One region of the Stutzerimonas chloritidismutans genome, then DNA from elsewhere that is predicted to be linked to it. Evidence: predicted binding sites of a transcription regulator. Region 1 holds the regulator's gene; each other region holds the start of a gene.

What was found. Region 1 encodes sigma-54, which starts transcription at its own class of promoters, with help from an activator protein. Its sites were predicted from a motif close to ANTGGCATNNANNTTGCTNT; they were not measured.
Region 2: flgB (flagellar basal body rod protein FlgB) is a predicted target of sigma-54. The motif match lies at 1,744-1,763, and genes of this name have one in related genera.
Region 3: glnK (P-II family nitrogen regulator) is a predicted target of sigma-54. The motif match lies at 1,795-1,814, and genes of this name have one in related genera.
Region 4: LLJ08_RS13615 (ammonium transporter) is a predicted target of sigma-54. The motif match lies at 2,822-2,841, and genes of this name have one in related genera.

The regions. Positions count from the first base shown of each region.
Region 1 covers NZ_CP086067.1:3,427,515-3,433,280, reverse strand. Annotated here, with positions in the region: gene LLJ08_RS16040 (HPr family phosphocarrier protein) at 1-145, opposite strand, end outside; gene rapZ (RNase adapter RapZ) at 159-1,016, opposite strand; gene ptsN (PTS IIA-like nitrogen regulatory protein PtsN) at 1,017-1,481, opposite strand; gene hpf (ribosome hibernation-promoting factor, HPF/YfiA family) at 1,489-1,797, opposite strand; gene LLJ08_RS16020 (RNA polymerase factor sigma-54) at 1,872-3,386, opposite strand; gene lptB (LPS export ABC transporter ATP-binding protein) at 3,533-4,258, opposite strand; gene lptA (lipopolysaccharide transport periplasmic protein LptA) at 4,258-4,803, opposite strand; gene lptC (LPS export ABC transporter periplasmic protein LptC) at 4,790-5,362, opposite strand; gene LLJ08_RS16000 (KdsC family phosphatase) at 5,371-5,766, opposite strand, start outside.
Region 2 covers NZ_CP086067.1:3,137,949-3,143,714, reverse strand. Annotated here, with positions in the region: gene LLJ08_RS14500 (chemotaxis protein CheV) at 1-745, shown strand, start outside; gene cheR (protein-glutamate O-methyltransferase CheR) at 780-1,607, shown strand; gene flgB (flagellar basal body rod protein FlgB) at 1,805-2,209, shown strand; gene flgC (flagellar basal body rod protein FlgC) at 2,221-2,664, shown strand; gene flgD (flagellar hook assembly protein FlgD) at 2,684-3,367, shown strand; gene flgE (flagellar hook protein FlgE) at 3,398-4,714, shown strand; gene flgF (flagellar basal-body rod protein FlgF) at 4,914-5,654, shown strand; gene flgG (flagellar basal-body rod protein FlgG) at 5,690-5,766, shown strand, end outside.
Region 3 covers NZ_CP086067.1:3,852,041-3,857,806, reverse strand. Annotated here, with positions in the region: gene LLJ08_RS18120 (YifB family Mg chelatase-like AAA ATPase) at 1-1,307, opposite strand, end outside; gene LLJ08_RS18115 (accessory factor UbiK family protein) at 1,344-1,604, opposite strand; gene glnK (P-II family nitrogen regulator) at 2,003-2,341, shown strand; gene LLJ08_RS18105 (ammonium transporter) at 2,380-3,696, shown strand; gene LLJ08_RS18100 (ammonium transporter) at 3,820-5,070, shown strand; gene LLJ08_RS18095 (secondary thiamine-phosphate synthase enzyme YjbQ) at 5,173-5,598, shown strand; gene sutA (transcriptional regulator SutA) at 5,677-5,766, shown strand, end outside.
Region 4 covers NZ_CP086067.1:2,950,867-2,956,632, forward strand. Annotated here, with positions in the region: gene LLJ08_RS13600 (DUF3597 domain-containing protein) at 1-4, shown strand, start outside; gene LLJ08_RS13605 (DUF2789 domain-containing protein) at 61-297, opposite strand; gene LLJ08_RS13610 (2-hydroxyacid dehydrogenase) at 415-1,347, shown strand; gene LLJ08_RS13615 (ammonium transporter) at 1,382-2,590, opposite strand; gene dgt (dGTPase) at 2,871-4,367, opposite strand; gene LLJ08_RS13625 (hypothetical protein) at 4,475-4,672, shown strand; gene LLJ08_RS13630 (MOSC domain-containing protein) at 4,669-5,382, shown strand; gene LLJ08_RS13635 (hypothetical protein) at 5,569-5,766, shown strand, end outside.

The sequences.
Region 1 (5,766 bases):
TGATGCTCTTGCCGTCGACCAGCGTGGCCGGGCAGCGGCCAACGCGAATCTTGCAGGGGTAGCGATTGGCAACGGCGACGAACTTGGCGGCAGCGCGCGCGTGCAGGCCGAGTTTGTTGATGATGGTGACTTCGCGGGCGGGCATGGTGCAGGTATTCCTAGGCGAGGTCCCGATGACGGACCTGCAGGTTCTTCAGCGGTTCTCTCAACGCCTGGCCTAGCCGTTCGGCCAGGTAGACCGAGCGATGATGGCCGCCGGTGCAGCCGATGGCGATGGTGACATATGCGCGGTTGCTGGCGGCAAAGCGCGGCAGCCATTTGCTCAGATAGCCGTGGATATCCTGGAACATTTCCTCCACGTCGGCCTGGGCGCTGAGGTAGTCGATCACCGGCTGGTCTAGCCCGGAAAAGTCGCGAAGCTCGGCTTTCCAGTAAGGGTTGGGCAGGCAACGTACGTCGAACACGAGATCGGCATCGATCGGCATCCCGCGCTTGAAACCGAATGACTCGACCAGAAAAGCGGTGCCCGGCTCAGGCTTGTTGAGCAAGCGCAACTTGAGCACGTCGCGCAGCTGATAGAGATTGAGATGGGTGGTGTCGATCTTCAGGTCGGCGTGATCGATGATCGCTGCGAGCAGCAACTCCTCATCATGGATCGCTTCGGCCAGAGAGCGATTTTCGTTGGTCAGTGGATGGCGGCGGCGGGTTTCCGAGAAGCGCTTGAGCAGGGTCTCATCGTCGGCATCCAGATAGAGCACATCGCACTGGATGTGCCTGGCGCGGACTTCTTCGAGTAGCTCGGGGAAGCGCTTGAGCTGACTGGGCAGGTTGCGCGCGTCGATCGACACGGCGACCTGCGGATGCAGCAGCTCAGTGTGCAGCAGGGCGCGCTCGGCAAGCTCAGGCAACAGTCCGGCAGGCAGGTTGTCGATGCAATAGAAGCCGTTGTCCTCGAGCACGTTCAGTGCAGTGCTCTTGCCCGAACCCGAGCGTCCACTGACGATGATCAGCCGCATCTATGCCCCGTTCTGCACGTCGACCACTACCTGGTAGAGGCTTTCGTTGCTCGGCGCCTGGCGCAGTCGTTGGCGTACGTCTTCGCGGTCGAGCATGCTGGCGATCTGGCGCAGCAGTTCGAGATGCTCGTCGGTGGCGGCCTCCGGTACCAGCAGGACGAACAGCAGGTCCACCGGCGCGCCGTCGATGGCGTCGAAATCCACTGGCGTCTGCAGGCGCAGAACGGCGCTCAGCGGTGCATTGCAGCCAACCATGCGGCAGTGCGGGATGGCGATGCCGTTGCCGAAGCCGGTCGAGCCGAGCTTCTCGCGCGCGATCAGGCTTTCGAAGATGGTCTGGGAGTCGAGATCGATAAGGTCCCGGGCGATCACCTTGGCGATCTGTTCCAGGACGCGCTTCTTGCTACCGCCCGGGACGTTCACCAAGGAACGCCCGGGGGTGAGGATGTTTTCGAGTCGGATCATATTGGAGTCAGCGGGTGACAGCGCCCTGTGTGTGGTCGAGCTGCTTCTCCTTGTGCTTGATCAACTGGCGATCGAGCTTGTCGACCAACAGGTCGACGGCAGCGTACATGTCTTCGTGATCGGCGATGGCCACGACTTCGCGGCCTGCGACGTGCAAGGTTGCTTCGGCTTTCTGCTTGAGTTTCTCGACCTGGAGGATCACCTGAACGCTGATGATGCGGTCGAAGTGGCGAGCAAGCCGATCGAATTTCTCCTCGATGTAGTCACGCAGGGCATCGGTTACTTCCAGATGAACACCGCTGATGTTGACTTGCATACTGCTATCTCCTTTGCCTTGTACGAAGAGCAGGTTGGTGGGCCTGCCGCCGGGACAGTTCGACCAGGGGCCGATCACAGTAGACGTTTGCGCTCGCTGGATGGTGCGATACCGAGCGACTCGCGGTACTTCGCAACTGTGCGGCGGGCCACCTGGATGCCCTGCGCTTCCAGTAAACCAGCGATCTTGCTGTCGCTCAACGGCTTTTTCTGGTTTTCCGCGGCGACCAGTTTCTTGATGATCGCGCGGATCGCGGTGGACGAACATTCGCCGCCTTCCGCCGTGCTGACGTGGCTGGAGAAGAAGTATTTGAGTTCGTAGATGCCGCGTGGCGTGTGCATGTATTTCTGCGTGGTCACGCGGGAGATGGTCGACTCATGCATGCCCACCGCCTCGGCGATGTCGTGCAGTACCAGAGGCTTCATCGCCTCGTCACCATGCTCGAGGAAGGCGCGCTGGTGTTCGACGATCTGAGTCGCCACCTTCATCAGGGTCTCGTTGCGGCTGAGCAGGCTCTTGATGAACCAGCGCGCTTCCTGCAGCTGGTTGCGCATGAAGGTGTTGTCCGCGCTGGAGTCGGCGCGTTTGACGAAGCCGGCGTATTGCGCGTTGACGCGAAGGCGCGGCATGGCTTCCTGATTCAGCTCGACCAGCCAGCGATCATTGTGCTTGCGCACGATCACGTCGGGCACCACGTATTCCGGTTCGCTCGCCTCGATCTGCGACCCCGGGCGCGGGTTCAGGCTCTGGATCAGTTCGATGACCTGGCGCAGATCGTCTTCCTTGATCTTCATTCGCCGCATCAGCAGGCTGTAATCCCGGCTGCCGAGGATGTCCAGATAGTCGCTGACCAGACGCTTCGCTTCGCTCAGCCATGGTGTGCGGTCGGGCAGTTGGCGCAGCTGCAACAGCAGACACTCACGCAGATCACGTGCGCCGATGCCGGCCGGTTCGAATTGCTGGATACGACGCAGAACGACCTCGACCTCGTCGAGTTCGATTTCCAGCTCGGGATCGAACGAGTCGACGATTTCCTGCAGCGTCTCTTCGAGATAACCCTGTTCATTGATGCAGTCGATGAGGGTGGTCGCGATCAGCCGGTCGGTGTCGCTCATTGGCGCGAGGTTGAGCTGCCACAGCAGATGGCTCTGCAGGCTTATGCCGCTCGATGTCCGGCTGGTGAAATCCCACTCGTCGTCATCGTTGCTGGGCAGGCTGCTGGCGCTGGTCTGGTAGATGTCTTCCCAGGCGGTGTCGACCGGAAGCTCGCTGGGAATCCGCTCGCCCCAGTCGCCGTCGCTGTCGTCCAGGCTGTCACTGCTATGAGAGGGCCCCTCGTAGGTGCTTTCCTGGCTGCTGCTTTTCTCGGTGACGGTGTCGCCTGGCCGTTCAGCGGCCTCGGCCATAGGGTCGGAGCTGTCGAAGTCGTCTCCGTCTTCTTCGCGTTCGAGCATGGGGTTGGAGTCCAGCGCCTCCTGGATCTCCTGTTGCAGATCGAGGGTGGATAGCTGGAGGAGCCGTATGGCCTGTTGCAGCTGCGGTGTCATCGTCAGCTGCTGGCCCATCTTCAGGACTAGCGATGGTTTCATGGCAGAGGACTTCGAACCTTTTATGCCGGCGCAACCGCGCCCATTCCGACATGCCGTGCGCGGGGCGCCGGCAGAAAGCAAATTATATGCCTGCCGATGAAGCCTTTGCCTAGAGCCGATTTGCCGAGCCGAGCAAAAATTCCGCCTTACAGGCGGAATTCGTGGCCCAGATAGACTTCCTTGACCAGCTGATTGCTCAGGATGGTCTGCGCATCGCCCTCGGCAATCAGTTGCCCGTCGTTGACGATGTAGGCCGTCTCGCAGATATCCAGTGTCTCGCGGACGTTGTGATCGGTGATCAGCACGCCGATGCCCTTGGCCTTGAGGTGATGGATGATCTGCTTGATATCGCCCACCGAAATCGGGTCCACACCGGCGAAGGGTTCATCAAGCAGGATGAACTTCGGTGCGGTGGCCAGTGCGCGGGCAATCTCCACCCGGCGTCTTTCACCACCAGAGAGGCTCATGCCGAGGCTGTCGCGGATATGGTTTATATGGAATTCCTGCAGTAGGCCTTCCAACGCCTGCTGACGGCCGTTGCGGTCCAGATCCTTGCGGGTCTCGAGAATGGCCATGATGTTGTCGGCGACCGAGAGCTTGCGAAAGATCGAGGCCTCCTGTGGCAGGTAGCCAATGCCGGCCCGTGCGCGCCCGTGCATCGGCAGGTGGGTGACGTCGTCCTGATCGATCAGCACGCGGCCCTGGTCGGCATTCACCAGGCCGACGATCATGTAAAAGCAGGTGGTCTTGCCTGCGCCGTTGGGGCCGAGCAGGCCGACGATCTGCCCGCTTTCAATGGACAGGCTGACATCGCGCACGACCTGCCGGCTCTTGTAGCTCTTGGCCAGATGCTGGGCTTTGAGAACGGCCATTACTCGGGCTGCTCCGCAGCCTGGCCGTTTTTGCGCGGCTGGATCACCATGTCCACGCGCGGGCGCGGCGTGGTGACATCGGCATTGGTGGCGCGACCGGCGTTGACGATCTGCCGACGGGTGTCATAGACGATCTTCTCGCCTTCGAAGGTGTTGCCTTCCTGAACGACCTTGGCCTGATCGATGAGCACGATTCGCTCGTTGGCGGCGAAATACTGGATGGTCAGGCCGTAGGCTTTGACGATCTCCTTGTCCACCGCAGGCTTCTGCTCGTAGTAGGCCGGCTTGCCGATGGAGGTGAAGACTTCGACGTCGCCGTTGTCATCCTGGGTAATGGTCACCGTGTCGCCGGTGATCTTCATCGTGCCCTGGGTGATGACCACGTCGCCGCGGTAGACCGCCACGCCCTGTCGGTCGTCCAGTTCGGCGGTGTCGGCTTGAACGCGGATTGGCTGTTCACGATCCTCGGGAAGCGCCCAGGCGCTGGCGCCAAGCCAGAATGCGCTCAAACCGAGCAGGAGGGGGAGAGTCTTAACGCAGCTCATGCTGGCCTCTTACGTTGGACAGCAGGAGCATCCTGCCGTCATCCATGTACGCTTTCATGCCGGTTGCCGTGGTCACGCCATTGGCGGCCTCGATTCTAACGGCTTGGTTTGTCTCGGCATAATCCTTCTCCGGCCACACCGTCAGGCGGCTGGTGGTGAGGATCGTCGGGCGCCCCTTGGCGTCGGTGCGCTCGACCTTGACCTGATCGATCAGCAGCACCTCGTCGCCTTCGGCCGATACTTCGCCGCGCTCACTACGCACGTGCCACGGCAGTTCGGTGCCGCGATAGGACAGCAGATCCGGTTTGGTCAGCAGGCTGATGTCGCTCGCCTTGATGTGCTCGAGCTTGTCTGCGGTCAGTTCGTAGTTGCGCTTGCCGTCGGGCTGATATTGCACCGTGCGGGAATTGATCACATAGAAGTCGACATCAGGCGTTGCGCCACTGGCGACGGACGGCTCCTGCATGAAGCTTTCCGGCCGGATGTTCCAGTAGCCGACCGCCACCAGCAGGGCGGCGATCAGCGTCAGCAGGACAGCGAAGCGCATTTTGCGAAGCATGCAGACCCCTACAGATATGCGTTTTGCGCGGCGGCCAGGGTGCCCTGCGCGCGCATGATCAGTTCGCAGAACTCGCGTGCCGCACCCTCGCCACCGCGGGCCAGGGTAACGCCATGGGCATGTTCACGAACGAAGGTGTCGGCGCTGGCCACGGCCATGCCGAGGCCTACGCGGCGTATCACCGGCAGATCAGGCAGGTCGTCACCGAGATAGGCTACTTCAGAGTAGCTCAGGCCAAGTTCGGTCAGCAGTTCGTCGAGCACGACCAGCTTGTCCTCGCGCCCCTGATAAAGGTGCTGGATACCGAGGTTCTGCGCTCGACGCTCTACCACGGGCGTCTTGCGCCCGCTGATGATCGCGGTACGCACGCCGGAGTTGATCAGCATCTTGATGCCGTGGCCGTC
Region 2 (5,766 bases), 290 kb from region 1:
AAGCATTCGCGGCAGCACCCTGCCTATCCTCGATCTGTCGCTCGCCACGGGCAAGTCGGCGCTGATGGATTTGCAGAATTCTTTCGCTGTCATCACCGAGTACAACAACAGAACGCTGGGTTTCCTGGTGAGCTCGGTTGAAAGGATCGTCAATCTGAACTGGGAAGCGATCCTGCCTCCGCCAAAGGGTGCAGGACGCGATCATTACCTGACGGCCGTAACTCACATCGACAACAAGCTGGTGGAGATCATCGATGTGGAAAAGGTGCTGGCAGAAGTTGCACCGACCTCCGAAGAGGTGTCAGCCGATGTGGTCGATGACGATACCCGTGCCAGGGCACTTTCGTGTCGCGTGCTCATCGTCGACGACTCGTCTGTGGCGCGTAAGCAGATTGCTCGTTGCCTGGAAAATATCGGTATCGAGGTCGTCAAGCTGAATGATGGACGGGAGGCTCTCAATTATCTGAAGCGAATGGCTGACGAGGGCAAGAAACCGGCTGAAGAATTTCTGATGATGATTTCCGATATTGAAATGCCGGAAATGGATGGCTATACCCTGACTACCGAGGTGCGGCACGATCCGCGCATGCAAGGTATGCATATACTCCTGCATACTTCCCTTTCCGGCGTGTTCAACCAGAACATGGTGAAACGGGCGGGGGCGGATGACTTCCTCGCCAAGTTCCAGCCTGATGATCTCGCTGCCCGAGTGGCTGAGCGGATCAGGCAGGCGGATGCAAACTGAGGCTAGTTCCTCTCTCATGATGGTGAGGCTTTGATTGGTGTCAGTCGATCTGGATTTTGAGCAGTTCCGGGTGTTTCTTGAAAAGACGTGCGGCATTCTGCTGGGCAGTAACAAGCAGTATCTGGTGTCCAGTCGGCTGAACAAGCTGATGGAACAACAGGGCATCAAGACGCTGGGCGATCTGGTCCGGAAGATTCAGGCACAGCCACGTAGCGGGCTTCGGGAATTGGTCGTCGATGCTATGACGACCAACGAAACGCTCTGGTTTCGTGACACCTACCCTTTCGAAGTGCTCAAGAACCGTGTACTGCCAGAGATGCTCAAGACTGGTGCGGGGCAGCGTCTGCGGATCTGGTCGGCGGCATGCTCGTCCGGGCAGGAACCGTACTCTCTGTCGATGTCCATCGATGAGTACGAGCGCAGCAATCCCAGTCAGGCGAAAACCGGGGTGCAGATCGTGGCTACCGAACTGTCCGGCGCGATGCTTGCGGCGTGCAAGGCGGCAGAATACGACAGTCTGGCAATTGCTCGCGGCCTGTCCAGTGACCGCCTGCAGCGCTACTTCGATGTCAAGGCACCAGGACGGTGGGCGGTCAAGCCCGCGATCCGTTCGCGGGTCGAGTTCAGGGTGCAGAATCTGCTCGACAGCTATGCCGCGCTGGGCAAGTTCGACATCGTGTTCTGCCGTAACGTACTGATCTACTTTTCCGCTGATGTGAAGAAGGACATTCTCAAGCGCATTCATGCGACGTTGCGCCCAGGCGGCTATCTGTTTCTTGGCGCCTCCGAAGCGCTCAACGGCCTGCCTGAGCTGTATCAGATGGTCCAGTGCAGTCCGGGAATCATCTACAAGGCGAAATAGCCGGCATGACGCCGGCGGCAGAAAACCGTCATGCAATATGGCGGGTGCGGCAAAAAAGCGGTAAAGCCTTGCCGCTTTTGACGCCTTCTAACCGAGAGTTCTCTGGTTAGCCCAATAAAATCAATGATTTGCGTTCAGTGGCATGAGCTTTGCTGGTGTTTGCTTAAGCAGACTTGTATCCGGCAGAGGGCCAGATCATGAGCATCAGTTTCGATAAGGCACTGGGTTTACACGAGAAGGCACTCGGTTTTCGCTCGCAGCGCGCCGAAGTGCTGGCGAACAATATCGCCAACGCCGACACGCCTAACTATAAGGCTCGCGATCTGGACTTCAGCAGCGTGCTTGCCGAGCAGTCCGCTCGTAGCCAGGGTGGGTTCGGGGTAACGCGGACCAGTGACAAGCATATTGCCGCCGAGGGGTTGGAGATTGCCGATGCCTCCTTGCGCTTCCGCACTCCCGCGCATCCCTCGCTTGATCAGAACACTGTCGATCTGCAGATCGAGCAATCCAACTACGCGAAGAACGCCGTTGACTTTCAGGCGAGCTTCACCCTGCTCAATAGCAAGTTTAAAGGGCTGATCAGTGCCCTGCGCGGCGAGTAAAGGAGTTTCCCATGTCTCTAAGCAGCGTCTTCAACATTGCCGGTAGTGGCATGAGTGCCCAGAGCACCCGTCTGAACACTATATCCAGCAACATCGCGAACGCCGAAACCGTTTCATCCAGCGTCGATCAGACTTACCGCGCTCGGCATCCCGTGTTTGCGACCGTGTTTCAGCAGGCCGGCGGCCAGCCCGACCAGTCGCTTTTCGCGGAGCAGGATCAGGCGGGCGTAGGTGTTCAGGTGTTGGGTGTAGTCGAGGATCAGGGCGAGCTGCAGGCGCGCTACGAACCCAATCATCCGGCCGCTGATGAGGCAGGCTACGTGTATTACCCGAACGTCAATGTGGTGGAAGAGATGGCCGACATGATTTCAGCCAGTCGCGCGTTTCAGACCAACGCCGAGCTGATGAATACGGCCAAGACCATGTTGCAGAAAGTGCTGACGCTGGGTCAGTGATCGTTACGAGAGCGCATTCATGAGCACTACAAGCGGCGTTGGCGGTACCAGTTCGATACTCGAGCAGTACCAGTTCGGAGAGGATCGCGAGGTCAAGGGGAACGACCTTGGCAAGAACGAGTTCCTTGAACTGCTGGTTGCCCAGATGAACAACCAGAATCCGCTGGAACCCCAGGAAAACGGCGAGTTCATCGGTCAGCTGGCGCAGTTCAGCACCGTCGAGGGTGTCGAGAAACTGAATTCCAGCATGGAAACCATCCTTTCCGGCTATCAGTCTTCGCAGGCGCTCCAGGCATCGTCCCTGGTCGGGCGCAAGGTGATTGTGCCGGCCGACAAGGCCGTGGTCGATACCAGTGAAACCTTCAAGGCCAGCCTGGTGCTGCCGACCTCGAGCAGCAACGTGTTCGTGAATGTGTACGACAGTACCGGAGCCTCGGTTGGTCGCGTGAACATGGGCGCGCAAGAAGCCGGCAACATTTCCTTCATGTGGGATGGCAAGGATTCCAGCGGCAAGGTCTTGCCGCCCGGGACCTATCGATTCGAGGCGCAGGCTACGTATCAGGGCGAAACCAAGGGGTTGTATACCTTGCTGCCGGCTAACGTCGACAGCGTAACCCTCGGGCAGAACGGCGGGGAGCTGATGCTCAACCTTGCCGGTGTTGGCAGCATCGGGCTTTCTCAAGTCCAGGTCATCGGACAATAACCGCCGGCACTTCGGCAAAGGAGCGATTCAATGTCCTTCAATATCGGTCTTAGCGGCATGCGTGCTGCCAGCAAGGATCTCAACGTTACTGGCAACAACATCGCCAACGCTGGAACTGCCGGTTTCAAACAGTCTCGGGCGGAGTTCGCCGACGTGTATGCTTCGTCTATGGGCGTCAGTAAGAATGCCGTGGGCAGTGGAGTGCAGTTAGCAAACATTTCCCAGCAATTTACTCAAGGTAATATTAACTACACGCAAAATGCGTTGGACTTAGCAATAAATGGTAAGGGCTTCTTCCAGGTTAGTAATAACGGTGCGCTAAGCTACACCCGCGCTGGGTACTTCGGTACCGATCGTGAAGGCTTTCTGGTTGACAACTTCGGCTATAACCTGCAGGGGTACACCGTCAATGAAGACGGTAATCTCCAAGACACTATTGGTAATTTGCGAATTCAGTCGGGCAGTCAGGAACCTAAGGCTACTACTAAAATAGAGCAAACGTTCAATCTGAATTCCACTAACACAGCCCCGTCGGTTGCTACGTTCAATCCCGCTGATCCTCAAACCTACAACTCGTCCACATCAACGAATATTTACGATTCGCAGGGCAACGCGCATGTGATGACGCAATACTTCGTCAAGTCAGATGCCAATAATTGGGATATGCATGTACTGATTGATGGGCGGACTCCAGGTAATGCTGCTGCTGAGCCGCCTGTGGCGGCTGTTATCCCGCTGTCATTTACGCCTTCCGGACAGCTCGATAAAGCAGCTCTGAGTGCTGCGACGCTACCTAGCGGTTTCGATGAGACTGATGGAATTATTAATTATTCAGGGTGGGATCCAGCTGGTCTGGATACTACAGTTTCGCCTCCTGTTTGGGAAAGTAATGGCGCCGTTAACCCTAGTCCGTTTGCGATTGATATACGCAATGCAACGCAGTATTCCAGCGCGTTTGCGGTCAACAGCATCAATCAGGATGGTTATACCGCGGGTGAGCTAGCGGGCTTAGAGATTGATGAGGGAGGCCAGATTTTTGCTCGCTATACCAATGGGCAATCAATGGTACAGGGCCGTGTGGTGCTCGCAACCTTTGCTAATGAGCAAGGACTGACACCGGTCGGTAAGACTCAGTGGGTTCAGTCTTTTGAGTCAGGTGAACCTGTGCGCAACCCTCCCGGTGTGGGCACGATGGGTGCTCTACAATCTGGTGCACTGGAGGACTCCAACGTTGAACTGTCAGACCAACTGGTCAATCTGATCGTCGCCCAGCGCAACTATCAGGCGAACGCCAAGACCATCGAGACCGAAAGCGCTATCACGCAGACCATCATCAATCTGCGGTGATAGCCCGCGGCAAAGAACGGTTGCCGCTGACGGCATTATTCCGCCGCTCCTTTCGAAGAAGGCCCGTAAGGGCCTTCTTTGTTCCTGTAAAACCTATATAAATCAGCTACTTAAGTGGTCCTTTTGGTGATGGCACGCGCCTTGCATTTTTCATCTGCAACAGAATCGCAAGTGTCAAACTCGCGTCTCGGAGATGTCGATGGACAAGATGCTCTACGTGGCCATGACCGGTGCCAGCCAGAATGCGCGGGCCCAGCAGGCCCATGCCAACAATCTGGCGAATATTTCCACCACCGGCTTTCGCCGGGATTTCGAGCAAGCCCGTTCGATGCAGGTCTTTGGCGACAGTCATCCTGCGCGGGTGTATGCGATGTCCGAGCGTCCGGGCACCGACTTCACGCCGGGCACCTTGCAGGAAACCGGCCGTGATCTTGATGTCGCCGTCGAAGGCGAGGGCTGGATTGCGGTGCAGGCGCCAGATGGCAGTGAGGCCTACGTCCGCACCGGCAGCCTGAATATTGACGTGCTTGGCATGTTGCGTACCGCAGACGGTATGCCGGTGCTGGGCAATGGCGGGCCGATCGCGATTCCGCCGGAAGAGAAGGTGGACGTCGGCAATGACGGCACCATCAGTATTCGCGCGCTGGGCGAGGACCCGAACGTTGTGGTCACCGTGGATCGCATCAAGCTGGTCAACCCTGATCCGCAGCAGCTGGAAAAGGGCACTGATGGCCTGATTCGGCTGAAGGATGGCCAGCCTATCGAGCCTGACGCGAACGTACGGGTCGTCTCGGGTTTTCTCGAGGCGAGCAATGTGAATGCGGTATCCGAAATGACTTCCATCCTGGCGCTGTCTCGCCAGTTCGAACTGCACGTAAAGATGATGCGCACCGCCGAAGATGACGCGGCTGCCATGGCGCGCGTACTGCAACTCAGCTAATAGCGTGGCGCCGGCGGCGCACGAGGAGAAAGCTCATGCTTCCAGCACTTTGGGTCAGCAAGACCGGACTGTCCGCCCAGGACATGAACCTGACGACCATTTCCAACAACCT
Region 3 (5,766 bases), 420 kb from region 1:
CTGCGCAATCCGGCGAGGTCGAGAAAGGCATTGGCGCAGCCCTGACGGGCGAGTTGCAGCTGCCGCGCCTGGGCTACCTGGGCGGCGAGCACGGCACTGCTCTGGCCCGTCTGCAGCGGCGCGTTGAGGGCCGTCGCCTCGCGCGCCACGGTCAAATGCAGGTCGATGCGGTCGAGCAGCGGGCCGGAGAGCTTGTTGCGATAGCGCTGGATCTGGTCCGGCGTGCAGCGGCAGCGCCCGTTGGGATCACCGAGGTAGCCACAGGGGCAGGGATTCATCGCCGCCACCAGCTGGAAACGCGCCGGAAAACGCACCTTGTCGCGGGCCCGAGCGATGACGATATGCCCCGACTCCAGTGGCTCACGCAAGACCTCGAGCACCTTGCGGTCGAATTCCGGCAGCTCGTCGAGAAACAGCACGCCCTGATGCGCCAGGGTGATCTCCCCCGGCTGCGGGCGACTGCCGCCACCGACCAGCGCCGGGCCGGATGCACTGTGATGGGGCTGCCGAAAGGGCCGTTGTGGCCAATGCTCAAGGGGGCTGTGACTGGCCACCGAATGGATGGCGGCGACTTCCAGGGCTTCCTGTTCGTCCAGCGGCGGCAAGAGACCGGGCAGGCGGCTGGCCAGCAGCGTCTTGCCGGTGCCCGGCGGGCCGGAAAACAGCAGGTTGTGCGCGCCCGCCGCGGCGATCAGCAACCCGCGCTTGGCGGCCTGCTGGCCTTGCACGTCGGCTAGGTCGGGGTAAGGCTGAATCTGTCGTAGCAGGCCCTGGGCCACATAGGGTTCGAGCGGCGTGATGCCGTTGAAGTGCGCAGCGACCTCGAGCAAGTGCTCGGCGGCATAGACGGTGAGCCCCGAGGCCAGGCTGGCTTCCTCGGCGTTGGCCCGTGGCACCAGCAGCGCGCGCCCTGCCGCTCGAGCGGCGAGGGCAGCCGGCAGGACTCCCTGGACCGGGCGCAAGGCGCCGGACAGTGCCAGTTCGCCGAGGCATTCCAGGTTGTCGAGCCGCTCGGCCGGCAGCTGACCGCTGGCGGCGAGGATGCCCAGGGCAATGGACAGGTCGAAGCGGCCGCCGTCCTTTGGCAGGTCGGCGGGGGCGAGGTTGAGGGTGATGCGTCGAGCGGGAAAATCGAAGCCGGAGGTGAGAATGGCGCTGCGCACGCGATCCTTGCTTTCCTTGACCGCGGTTTCCGGCAGGCCGACCAGGGTCAGTGCCGGCAGGCCGTTGGCCAGATGAGCTTCGACGGTCACCGACGGCGCTTCGACGCCAATCTGCGCGCGGCTATGAACTATGGCCAGGGACATCCGATCACTCCTTTGATCGTGTCGCGGCCCGGTCTGTCAGGACGCGGGCGGCGTGAGCTTTTCTTCCAGTTCGGCAACCTTGGCTTCGAGCGCCTCCAGGCGCGCGCGGGTGCGGGCGAGCACCACCATCTGGCTGTCGAATTCGTCGCGGCTGACCACGTCGAGCTTGTTCAGTGCGCCCTGGACCACACCCTTGAGCTGGGCTTCGAACTCGCCACGCGGCAGCGGCGTCTCGCCGTTGAACAGGCGCGAGGCCTGGGAGCCGATGGCATCTAGGAAAGCTTTTGGCGGCAACATTGAAAACACCTGTGGTTGAACCGGGCGCAGTGTAGCACGGGCTTTTTCTGGTCTTTCTCAGGTGGCGTGCACAAAAAATGAGCAGCTGCTGGTGCGTGCGCGCACCAATATTGTGCGTGTTCTGGCCGCTACCGTCCGTCGGGCATCCATTCCATCCGTGCGCACCCCGTAAAACCGGGCATTGCGTAAAGCTGGCACTGATTCTGCTTTGTCCCCAGCGACGCATGCACCAACGGGTTGCGGTGCATCGGTGATTCGCGACGCTTTGTCGGAGAGGTTGGTGGTGTCGGACTGCGGACCGGCTACAGCCGGAGCGTTACAAGAGCCAGACACTGAGCTTAGACTTGAGCCGGGTTCGTACTTCTGGGGCAAGTCCACCTAAAACGGGAGAAGTTTTCATGAAACTAGTCACTGCCATCATCAAGCCGTTCAAGCTGGACGACGTGCGCGAGTCGCTGTCGGAAATTGGCGTACAGGGCATCACCGTAACCGAAGTCAAAGGCTTCGGTCGTCAGAAGGGCCACACCGAGCTGTATCGCGGTGCCGAATACGTCGTCGACTTCCTGCCGAAGGTAAAGATCGACGTGGCCATCGCTGACGATCAGCTCGATCGCGTAATCGAGGCCATCACCAAGGCGGCCAACACCGGCAAGATCGGCGACGGCAAGATCTTCGTGGTCAACCTGGAACAGGCCATCCGCATCCGTACCGGCGAAACCGATACCGACGCGATTTAAGCAGCACCTCCGAACCCCCACGCCCCAGGAGTAAAACCATGACTCTGCGAAAATTCGCAGGGCTAGGAGCCCTTTTGTCTCTGATAAGTCCAGGCCTGGCCCTGGCGCAGGAGGCAACGCTGGATTCAGGCGACACGGCATGGATGCTGACGGCCACTGCGCTGGTGCTGTTCATGACCATCCCTGGGCTGGCGCTGTTCTACGGCGGCATGGTCCGCTCGAAGAACATTCTCTCGGTGATGATGCAGTGCTTTGCTGTCACCGGCCTGATGAGCATCCTCTGGATGGTCTACGGCTACAGCCTCGCGTTCGACACCACCGGTATGGAAGCTGGGGTCACCAACTTCAATTCCTTCGTCGGTGGCCTGGACCGTGCCTTCCTCAGCGGTCTGACGCCCGACAGCCTGGTCGGCGCCTTCCCTGAAAGCGTCTTCATCACCTTCCAGATGACCTTCGCCATCATCACCCCGGCGCTCATCGTCGGCGCCTTCGCCGAACGCATGAAGTTCTCCGCGATGCTGGTGTTCATGGGCGTCTGGTTCACCCTGGTCTACGCGCCGATCGCGCACATGGTCTGGGGCGGCGACGGCGGCCTGATGTGGGATTGGGGCGTGCTCGATTTCGCTGGCGGCACCGTGGTGCACATCAACGCCGGTATCGCCGGCCTGGTGGCCTGCCTGGTGCTGGGCAAGCGCAAGGGCTATCCGACCACGCCGATGGCGCCGCACAACCTGGGCCTGACCCTGGTCGGTGCCGCAATGCTCTGGGTCGGCTGGTTCGGCTTCAATGCGGGCTCGGCCATCGCCGCCAACGGTACGGCCGGCATGGCCATGCTGGTCACGCAGATCGCAACTGCCGCTGCGGCGCTGAGCTGGATGTTCGCCGAGTGGATCGGCCACGGCAAACCCAGCGCGCTGGGCATCGCCTCCGGCGTGGTTGCCGGTCTGGTCGCCATCACACCGGCTGCCGGTACCGTCGGCCCGATGGGCGCTCTGGTCATCGGCCTGGTATCCGGAGTGGTCTGCTTCTTCTGCGCCACCAGCCTGAAACGCAAGCTCGGCTACGACGATTCGCTGGACGCCTTCGGTGTGCACGGCATCGGCGGCATCGTCGGTGCGCTGCTCACCGGCATCTTCGCGGCACCCATGCTGGGTGGCTTCGGCGAAGTGGAGAACATCGGCCTGCAGCTGTGGATTCAGTTCAAGGGCGTGCTGTTCACCGTGGTGTACACCGGCATCGTCACCTACCTGATCCTCAAGGCGATCGATTTGGTGATGGGCCTGCGGGTGAACGAGGAGCAGGAGACCATCGGCCTCGACCTCAGCCTGCATAACGAGCGTGGCTACAACCTGTAATCCATTCAGGGCACCCCGGAGCCAACCCCGGGGCCAATCCGAAAAGCGGCACAGGCCATCGACGCGGCATGCGATGGCCTGTGGACCGAACAGCGCACAAAGCGCGACAGCAAGAGGTGAAACATGGATAGCACTGCATTGATACCCGTCCAGTACGGACTCGATACCTTCTACTTCGTGATCTGCGGAGCGCTGGTGATGTGGATGGCGGCAGGTTTCGCCATGCTCGAAGCCGGTCTGGTCCGGGCGAAGAACACCGCCGAGATCCTCACCAAGAACATCGTGCTCTACGCGCTGGCGTCGATCATGTATCTGCTGGTCGGCTACTACATCATGTACTCCAGCCCGGACGGCGGCATCCTGCCGAGCCTGGGCTTCCTGATCGGCGACGAGAACGCCGTCGACGTGGTCGCCGCCGGTGGTGAGGACGCGCCTTACTACTCCGCGCGTGCCGACTTCTTCTTCCAGATCGTGTTCGCCGCGACCTGCATGTCGGTGGTTTCCGGTGCGGTGGCCGAACGCATGAAGCTGTGGGCGTTCATCGCCTTCGCCGTGGTGATGACCGGCTTCATCTACCCGGTTCAGGGCTTCTGGAAGTGGGGCGGTGGTTTCCTCGACGCGGCGGGTTTCCTCGACTTCGCCGGCTCGGGCATCGTACACATGGCCGGTGCGGCGGCTGCTCTGGCGGGTGTGCTGCTGCTCGGTCCGCGTAAGGGCAAGTACGGTGCGAACGGTCAGATCAACGCCATCCCCGGTGCCAACATGCCGCTGGCGACCCTCGGTGCCTTCATCCTGTGGATGGGCTGGTTCGGCTTCAACGGTGGCTCGCAGCTGAAGATGAGCACCATCGAAGACGCCAATGCCGTCGCTCAGGTCTTCGTCAACACCAACATGGGCGCTGCAGGCGGCCTGATCGCCGCGCTGATCACCGCGCGTCTGCTGTTCGGCAAGTCCGACCTGACCATGGTGCTCAACGGCGCGCTGGCCGGCCTGGTGGCGATCACTGCCGAACCGCTGACCCCGAGCGCTCTGCAGGCGACCCTGATCGGCGGCGTGGGTGGTGTGCTGGTGGTGTTCAGCATCCTTGGCCTGGACAAGCTCAAGCTCGATGACCCGGTCGGTGCCATCTCCGTGCACGGTGTTGCCGGCATGTGGGGCCTGCTGGCCGTGCCTCTGACCAACGCCGATGCCACCTTCGGTGCCCAGCTGCTGGGTCTGGTGTCGATCTTCCTCTGGGTGTTCATCGCCAGCCTGATCGTCTGGGGCATCATCAAGGCGGTGATGGGCCTGCGTGTCAGCGAGGAAGAGGAATACGAGGGCGTGGACGTCGTCGAGTGCGGTCTGGAAGCCTATCCGGAGTTCACTCGCCAGTAACGATTCGCTGGTTCATGACAAGGGCGCCTTTTGGCGCCCTTTGTTTTTTTTGGCGCCACGCTAGAATGCGCGCGACCAGCCGTTGAACATGAGTCTTTGAACATGTGGCAACAGACCCTGATCACCTTGCGCGCGCAGCCACGCGGCTTTCATCTCGTCACTGATGAGCTGCTCGACGCACTGCCGGAACTGCGGCAATGCCGGGTCGGTCTGTTACACCTGTGGCTGCGGCATACCTCGGCCTCGCTGACGATCAACGAGAATGCCGATGCAGCGGTTCGACGAGATTTCGAGCGCTTCTTCAATTGCCTGGTGCCGCAGGGTGAGGGAGGCTACGAGCACGACTACGAAGGGCCGGACGATCTGCCGGCGCATTTCAAGGCCAGCCTGCTCGGCTGCCAGTTGAGCCTGCCGGTCAGCGATGGGGGGCTGGCACTCGGTACCTGGCAGGGCATCTATCTCGGAGAGCACCGCGACCAGGGTGGCGCGCGGCAGATTGTGGCAACGCTGCACGGGACGGCAAGTTGAATTTTTTTTGGCGGTGTCGGTCTTTCCGCATCGCTGGGCTATAACTTACTCCGCTTTGGCAAGGCCATGAGGTTGAACATGAGCGACGAAGAACTAGAACAAGACGATCTGGACGTTAGCGACGAGGAGGAAGGGGAGGAGCTGAACGCTGCCGATGATGGCGACGAC
Region 4 (5,766 bases), 480 kb from region 1:
CTGATCTGCCTCGAGGGGCGACAGGCGAGCTGCAGCGATTGCGGCAGCTCGCGCTGGTGATCAATGCTCGTGCATGCGCACATTCAGCTCGTCGACAATCGGCGCCCACTCCGCATCCTCGACCCACTCATCGCGCAGCAGCGCGCGCTGCGACTCGTTCCAGACCGGCGCATCGGCCAGCCGAACGTCTTCCGGCAGGTGCCCATGCTTGCCGATGAATGCATCGATACTCGCCGGGTCTGACGCCAGACCCAGCTGCTCGAACAGGGTACCGAGGTCTTTGTTGGGTAGTTCCATGATGTTCTCCTTAGGCTCGTCAACAGGCTGAAAGGCGCGTCGCGCGTTCCGCTACTCGCCTATTCAGAGACTCTGCGGCTGACTACAGTTCCGCCTGGACCGATGAGGAACGACTGCATGGACATCCTGCTCTGCGGCAGCTTCGACGATAACGAGCGCGACGCCTGGCTCGCAGAGCTGCAGCGCGCCTTGCCGCAAGCCCGCTGGCACCTGTCCGCGACGGCGGAGAACGCCGGGCTGATCACTGCGGCGGTGGTCGCGAACCCACCCGCGGGATTGCTGCAGGGCTTGCCCAACCTGCGGCTGATCCAGTCGCTCTGGGCCGGCGTGGACCGCCTGCTCAGCGACCCGAGCCTGCCGGACGTGCCGGTGGCGCGCATGGTCGACCCGACCATGAGCGCGGCCATGGCCGAAACCGCGTTGTGGGCGACTCTCTCGCTGCATCGGGGTTTCTACGATTACGCCCGGCAGCAGCACGCCTGCGATTGGCGGCAACTGCCGCAGCGGCGGGCTGACGAAATCCAGGTGACGCTGCTGGGCATGGGCCAGATGGGCCGGACATGTGCCCAGCGCTTGGTCACCCAGGGCTACCGCGTGACTGGCTGGAAGCTTCGCAGCGGCGCTGCAGAGGGCCTCGCGCTTGAGCACGGCATGGATGCCCTCTGGCCGCTGCTGGCATGCAGCGACATCGTCATCAACCTGCTGCCACTGACGCCACAGACTGGCGATCTGCTGGACCGGCGTTTCTTCGAAGCTCTGCGCCCCGGCGCCGGGCTGGTCAACCTCGCACGGGGCGGGCACCTGGTCGAGGCTGATCTGCTGCAGGCGCTCGAATGTGGCCAGGTCGGCCATGCGGTGCTCGACGTGTTTCGCAGCGAGCCGCTGCCGGCAGAGCATCCGTTCTGGAAGCATCCACAGGTGACCGTGCTGCCCCACATCGCAGCCGCAACGGACATGCGCAGCGCGGCCCGGATCGTCGCCGTTAACCTGCAAGCGCTGCGTGACGGCGAACCGCTGCATGATCTGGTGGAGCGCAGCCGCGGCTACTGAGCGCGACTGCGGCAACCGGACATAAGCAAGCGGCTCAATCCTGGCTGAGCGCGCCGATCCGGTGGATGGAAAGATCCGCGCCGTTGAACTCTTCCTCCTGGCTCAGGCGAATACCTGTGGTCAGCTTGAGTAGGCCGTAGACACCGAAGCCGCCGAGCAGCGCCACCAGCATGCCCATGCCGCTGCCGATCACCTGACTGATCAGGCTCACGCCGCCCAGACCGCCCAGCGCGGACTGGCCGAAGATGCCGCAGGCCACCCCGCCCCAGATCCCGCACAGGCCGTGCAGTGGCCATACACCCAGCACATCGTCGATCTTCCAGCGATTCTGCGTAGCGGTGAACGTCCAGACGAACAGTGCTCCGGCGATCGCACCAGTAGCCAGTGCGCCGACCGGATGCATCAGATCGGAGCCGGCACAGACCGCCACCAGGCCAGCCAGCGGGCCGTTGTGCAGGAAGCCCGGGTCGTTGCGCCCGGCGAGCCATGCCGCTGCAGTGCCCCCAACCATCGCCATCAACGAATTCACCGCAACCAGCCCGCTGATACCCTCGATGGTCTGCGCGCTCATGACGTTGAAGCCGAACCAGCCGACGATGAGAATCCACGATCCCAAAGCGAGGAAAGGAATGTTCGATGGCGCGAATGCCACCAGCCTGCCGTCCCGGTAGCGACCGTTGCGTCGCCCCAGCAAAACCACCGCGCCAAATGCCAGCCAGCCGCCCATGGCGTGCACCACCACGGAGCCGGCGAAGTCATGGAAGGACGCACCGAACTGGCGCTCAAGCCAGCCCTGGAAACCGAAATTGCCGTTCCAGATAAGGCCCTCGAAGAACGGATAGACGAACGCGACGATCAGCAGCGTGGCGCACAGCTGCGGGCCGAACCGCGCGCGCTCGGCGATACCGCCGGAGATGATCGCCGGAATGGCCGCGGCGAAGGTCAGCAGGAAGAAGAACTTCACCAGCGCGTAGCCGTGGTCCACCACCAGCTGATCGGCCGGCTGCATGAAGGTCACGCCATAGGCGACCCAGTAGCCGATGAAGAAATACGCCAGGGTCGACACTGCGAAGTCGGTGATGATCTTCGATAACGCGTTGACCTGATTCTTCAGACGTACCGTACCGACTTCGAGAAAGGCGAAGCCGGCGTGCATGGCCAGCACCATCACCGCGCCCATCAGGATGAACAGGGTATTCGAACCGTGGACCAGGGTTTCCACGGCGCTGTTGAGGTTTTCCATGGGTTACTACAGCCTCAGCGGATAAATCGCACCAAAACGGTTACCTCTGCCAGACGCATGCACCGAGATGCATCACCGCGCCATGTCGGGCCACCGTCACCTGCAGCCGGAGCTTGCTTGCAGCGAAACGCTGAAGCGCCATGAAACCTTTGATATCAACAGGTTAAGGAAACTACCGGAAATCCGTCGTGCGCCATTGCGGGGCTCGCACGACGACTGCTGCACCAAGCAAAAGCAAGGCGCGTACCAAGCGCAGCGGCAGTTCTGGTGCAGCGCACCCTCAGAGGGCGGAAAGGGCCCGATACTCGTCCTGAGCCAGTTGGTCGGTCATGCCGCTGATGTAGTCCTGCAGCATCCGGTTGCGGTAGTAGAACTCCCACAGAGGCCAATCCGCCGATTGTTCAGCGTGCTCCTTGAGCGCTTCGTGGTAGGCCTTGACGAGCTGGTTGGGCAGGCGTCGCGCCAGCATCTGCAGGTGAGGTTCGCTGCGGCAGGCGCCGAGGCTGAGTGCATCGAACACGGTGGCCGGCACGCGCAGCAGCGGCGCATAGAAGTCGAGCAGGCCCTGGAGAATGCGATAGCCCTGCAGTTGCAACGTTTCCACCTCGCGGTGGCAGAACACGTGCTCCATCGCGACATCCTTGAAGGTCTGCACGATGGCGTTGGGCAGGCTGTCGTCCTCCAGCAACGCGCGATCCAGGGTGCCGTGATAAACCGCGGCGATGTTGTCGATGAACTGCCGCGCAGCGTGCTGCACCAGCGGGTGGATCATGTTCACCCGCAGCCAGATGAAGAACTCGCCGGCCTTGTTGATCGGCTCCTTCTGCGCGCGCTCCAGCGCGTAGTTGACCATGCCCCGGAAACTGCGCTCCGGGCCCGGCACCGGGGCATCGACCGAACCATGCAGCGCGAACTTGGCGAGCAGCAGCTGCGCCAGCTGTTCGATGCTGAAGATGCCCTTCTCCACCGAATCCTCGATGTCGGCAAGGCAATAGGCGATGTCGTCGGCGGCCTCCATCACGTAGGCCAGCGGGTGACGCGTGCACGGCTGCAGATCGAGCGCCGCCTGCAGCGCACGCACGAAGGGTTCCTCGGACAGATAGAAGCCGGGCTTCTTCAGCAGGTAGGCGCCTGGCGTGCCTTTCGCGGGCTTGGCCTGATAGGCCGGACGGACGTACTTGAGCAGTCCGGCGGTCTGCGTATAGGTCAGGTTGAGGCGTTGCAGCGAGACCACCAGGCGAACCGCCTGGGCATTGCCTTCGAAGTGCTTGAGATCGACCAGCATCCGTTTGCGCAGCTCGGCATCGCCCTGCCCCGGCGTCACGGCGGCCGTGAACAGCCCGTCGAGATTGCGCTCGAACCACTCGCCGATGGCGTACTCGCCGAAATGGCCGAACGGCGGATTGCCGATATCGTGCATCAGGCAGGTCATCTCGACCAGGCTCTGCAACGCCGGCTCGAGTCCGTCCAGGCCGAACTCCGCGGCGCCGTGGCCGAGCTGCTTGTACAGGGTGCGAACGATGAAGCGGCCGGTCTGCTGCACTTCCAGCGAATGGGTGAGGCGGCTGCGCACCGCGGCATTGCGCTCCAGCGGAAACACCTGCGTCTTCTGCTGCAGGCGGCGCACCGCGGCCGAGTTTATGATGCGCCCGCGATCGCTCTCCAGCTGGTCCAGCACGGCGTCGAGGCTGCCATCGCTGACCCGCAGGCCCGCCTCGGCCTTGCCATAGGGGCGTTGGCGGGAGATTTTGTGCTTGAAGTTCATGGACACCGGCATGCATCGTTCTCGCGGCGCAAAAAGAATAGCCATCGAGCCTAACGCGAGCGTTCCGGGTTTACCATCGCTGCCCCTTTCATCGCCGAGTATGGCGACGGAGACGATTCGTGAGTCGAGCAGATTTTCATCAGAACAATGCCGAGCGCGCCCGCGCCGAAGCCCAACGCCTGCTGGACCGGCAAGCGGCCCTGGGCTCGCGCTGGCTGGCCTGGGTTGCCACCGAGCTGTATCAGCTCAGCCCACCGGAATACACCGCCATGGTCCGCCGCGAACTGGAGCAGCTCAACCGAGCACAGCAGCCGTGACCCTGCAGGCGCCACGCACCGCGCTCGGAGCCTGGACGGTCGACGGCCCATTGCTGTGCCGTCAGTTTTCGCCGCTGCCGGATAGTCGCAGAGCCACCGCCATGGACAAGCAAGCCAGCGACGGCCCGCTGTGGCTGGGCCTGGATGGCCTGCAGGGTGATCGGATCGCCGATCGGCGTTTTCATGGCGGGCCGGATCGCAGCCTCTGCCACTACCCGACCCAGCATTATCAGTATTGGTCGCAGCGCTTCCCGCCGCTGCGCGCGCGGCTTGGCCTCGGCGCCTTCGGTGAGAACCTAGGTAGCCAGGCGCTGGACGAAGAGCAGGTATGCATCGGCGATCTTCTTCGCTGGGGCACCGCGCTGATCGAGATCAGTCAGCCGCGCTCGCCCTGCATCAGGCTGGACAACCGTCACGGTGTGCGTGGCCTGGCACGGGAGCTGTCGGGGAGCGGCCGCACCGGCTGGCTCTATCGGACCATCGAGCCAAGCACCGTGCGTCCTGGCGACACGTTGCAGTTGCTCGAGCGCCCGCACCCGCAGATCAGCGTCGCGCACCTGTGGCGCTGCTTTCTCGATCAGAACCTGACTGAAGACAGCCTGCAGCAACTGGCGAAGCTACCTCCTCTGGCCTTGCATTACCGGGCGATCTTCCGCCAGCGCTACGACGCCCTTCGTGGGCGACGCGACCAGCACAGCCTGTTCGACTGATACCAAGGGTCTGTTCCCGTTTCGTGCGCGGCAAATGGCGCCATGCGGCGTTGCGGGACTTGGCAAGGGAACCACCATTACCTTCGTCCCGCGCCTGCGGAACGCCGCCCGGGCATGGCGCCATTTGGCGCAGCAACGCGGCTTGCGACGAAACGGGAACAGACCCTAAGCAAAGCAGTGCGTGCAATGCAGCCCAGCAGTGCCATACTGCAGCGGTCATGGAAGACACAGGCCGGAAACAGGCTTCGCTCCAGCAGCGACAGTCAGGCCTTTGCACATCAGGACATGTCCAGCCAGCAATCAGAGGTGAACACCATGAGCAAGGGAATGGACGCAAAGAAGAACGGCAAGAAAAAGCCGATGAAAACGGCGCAAGAAAAACGG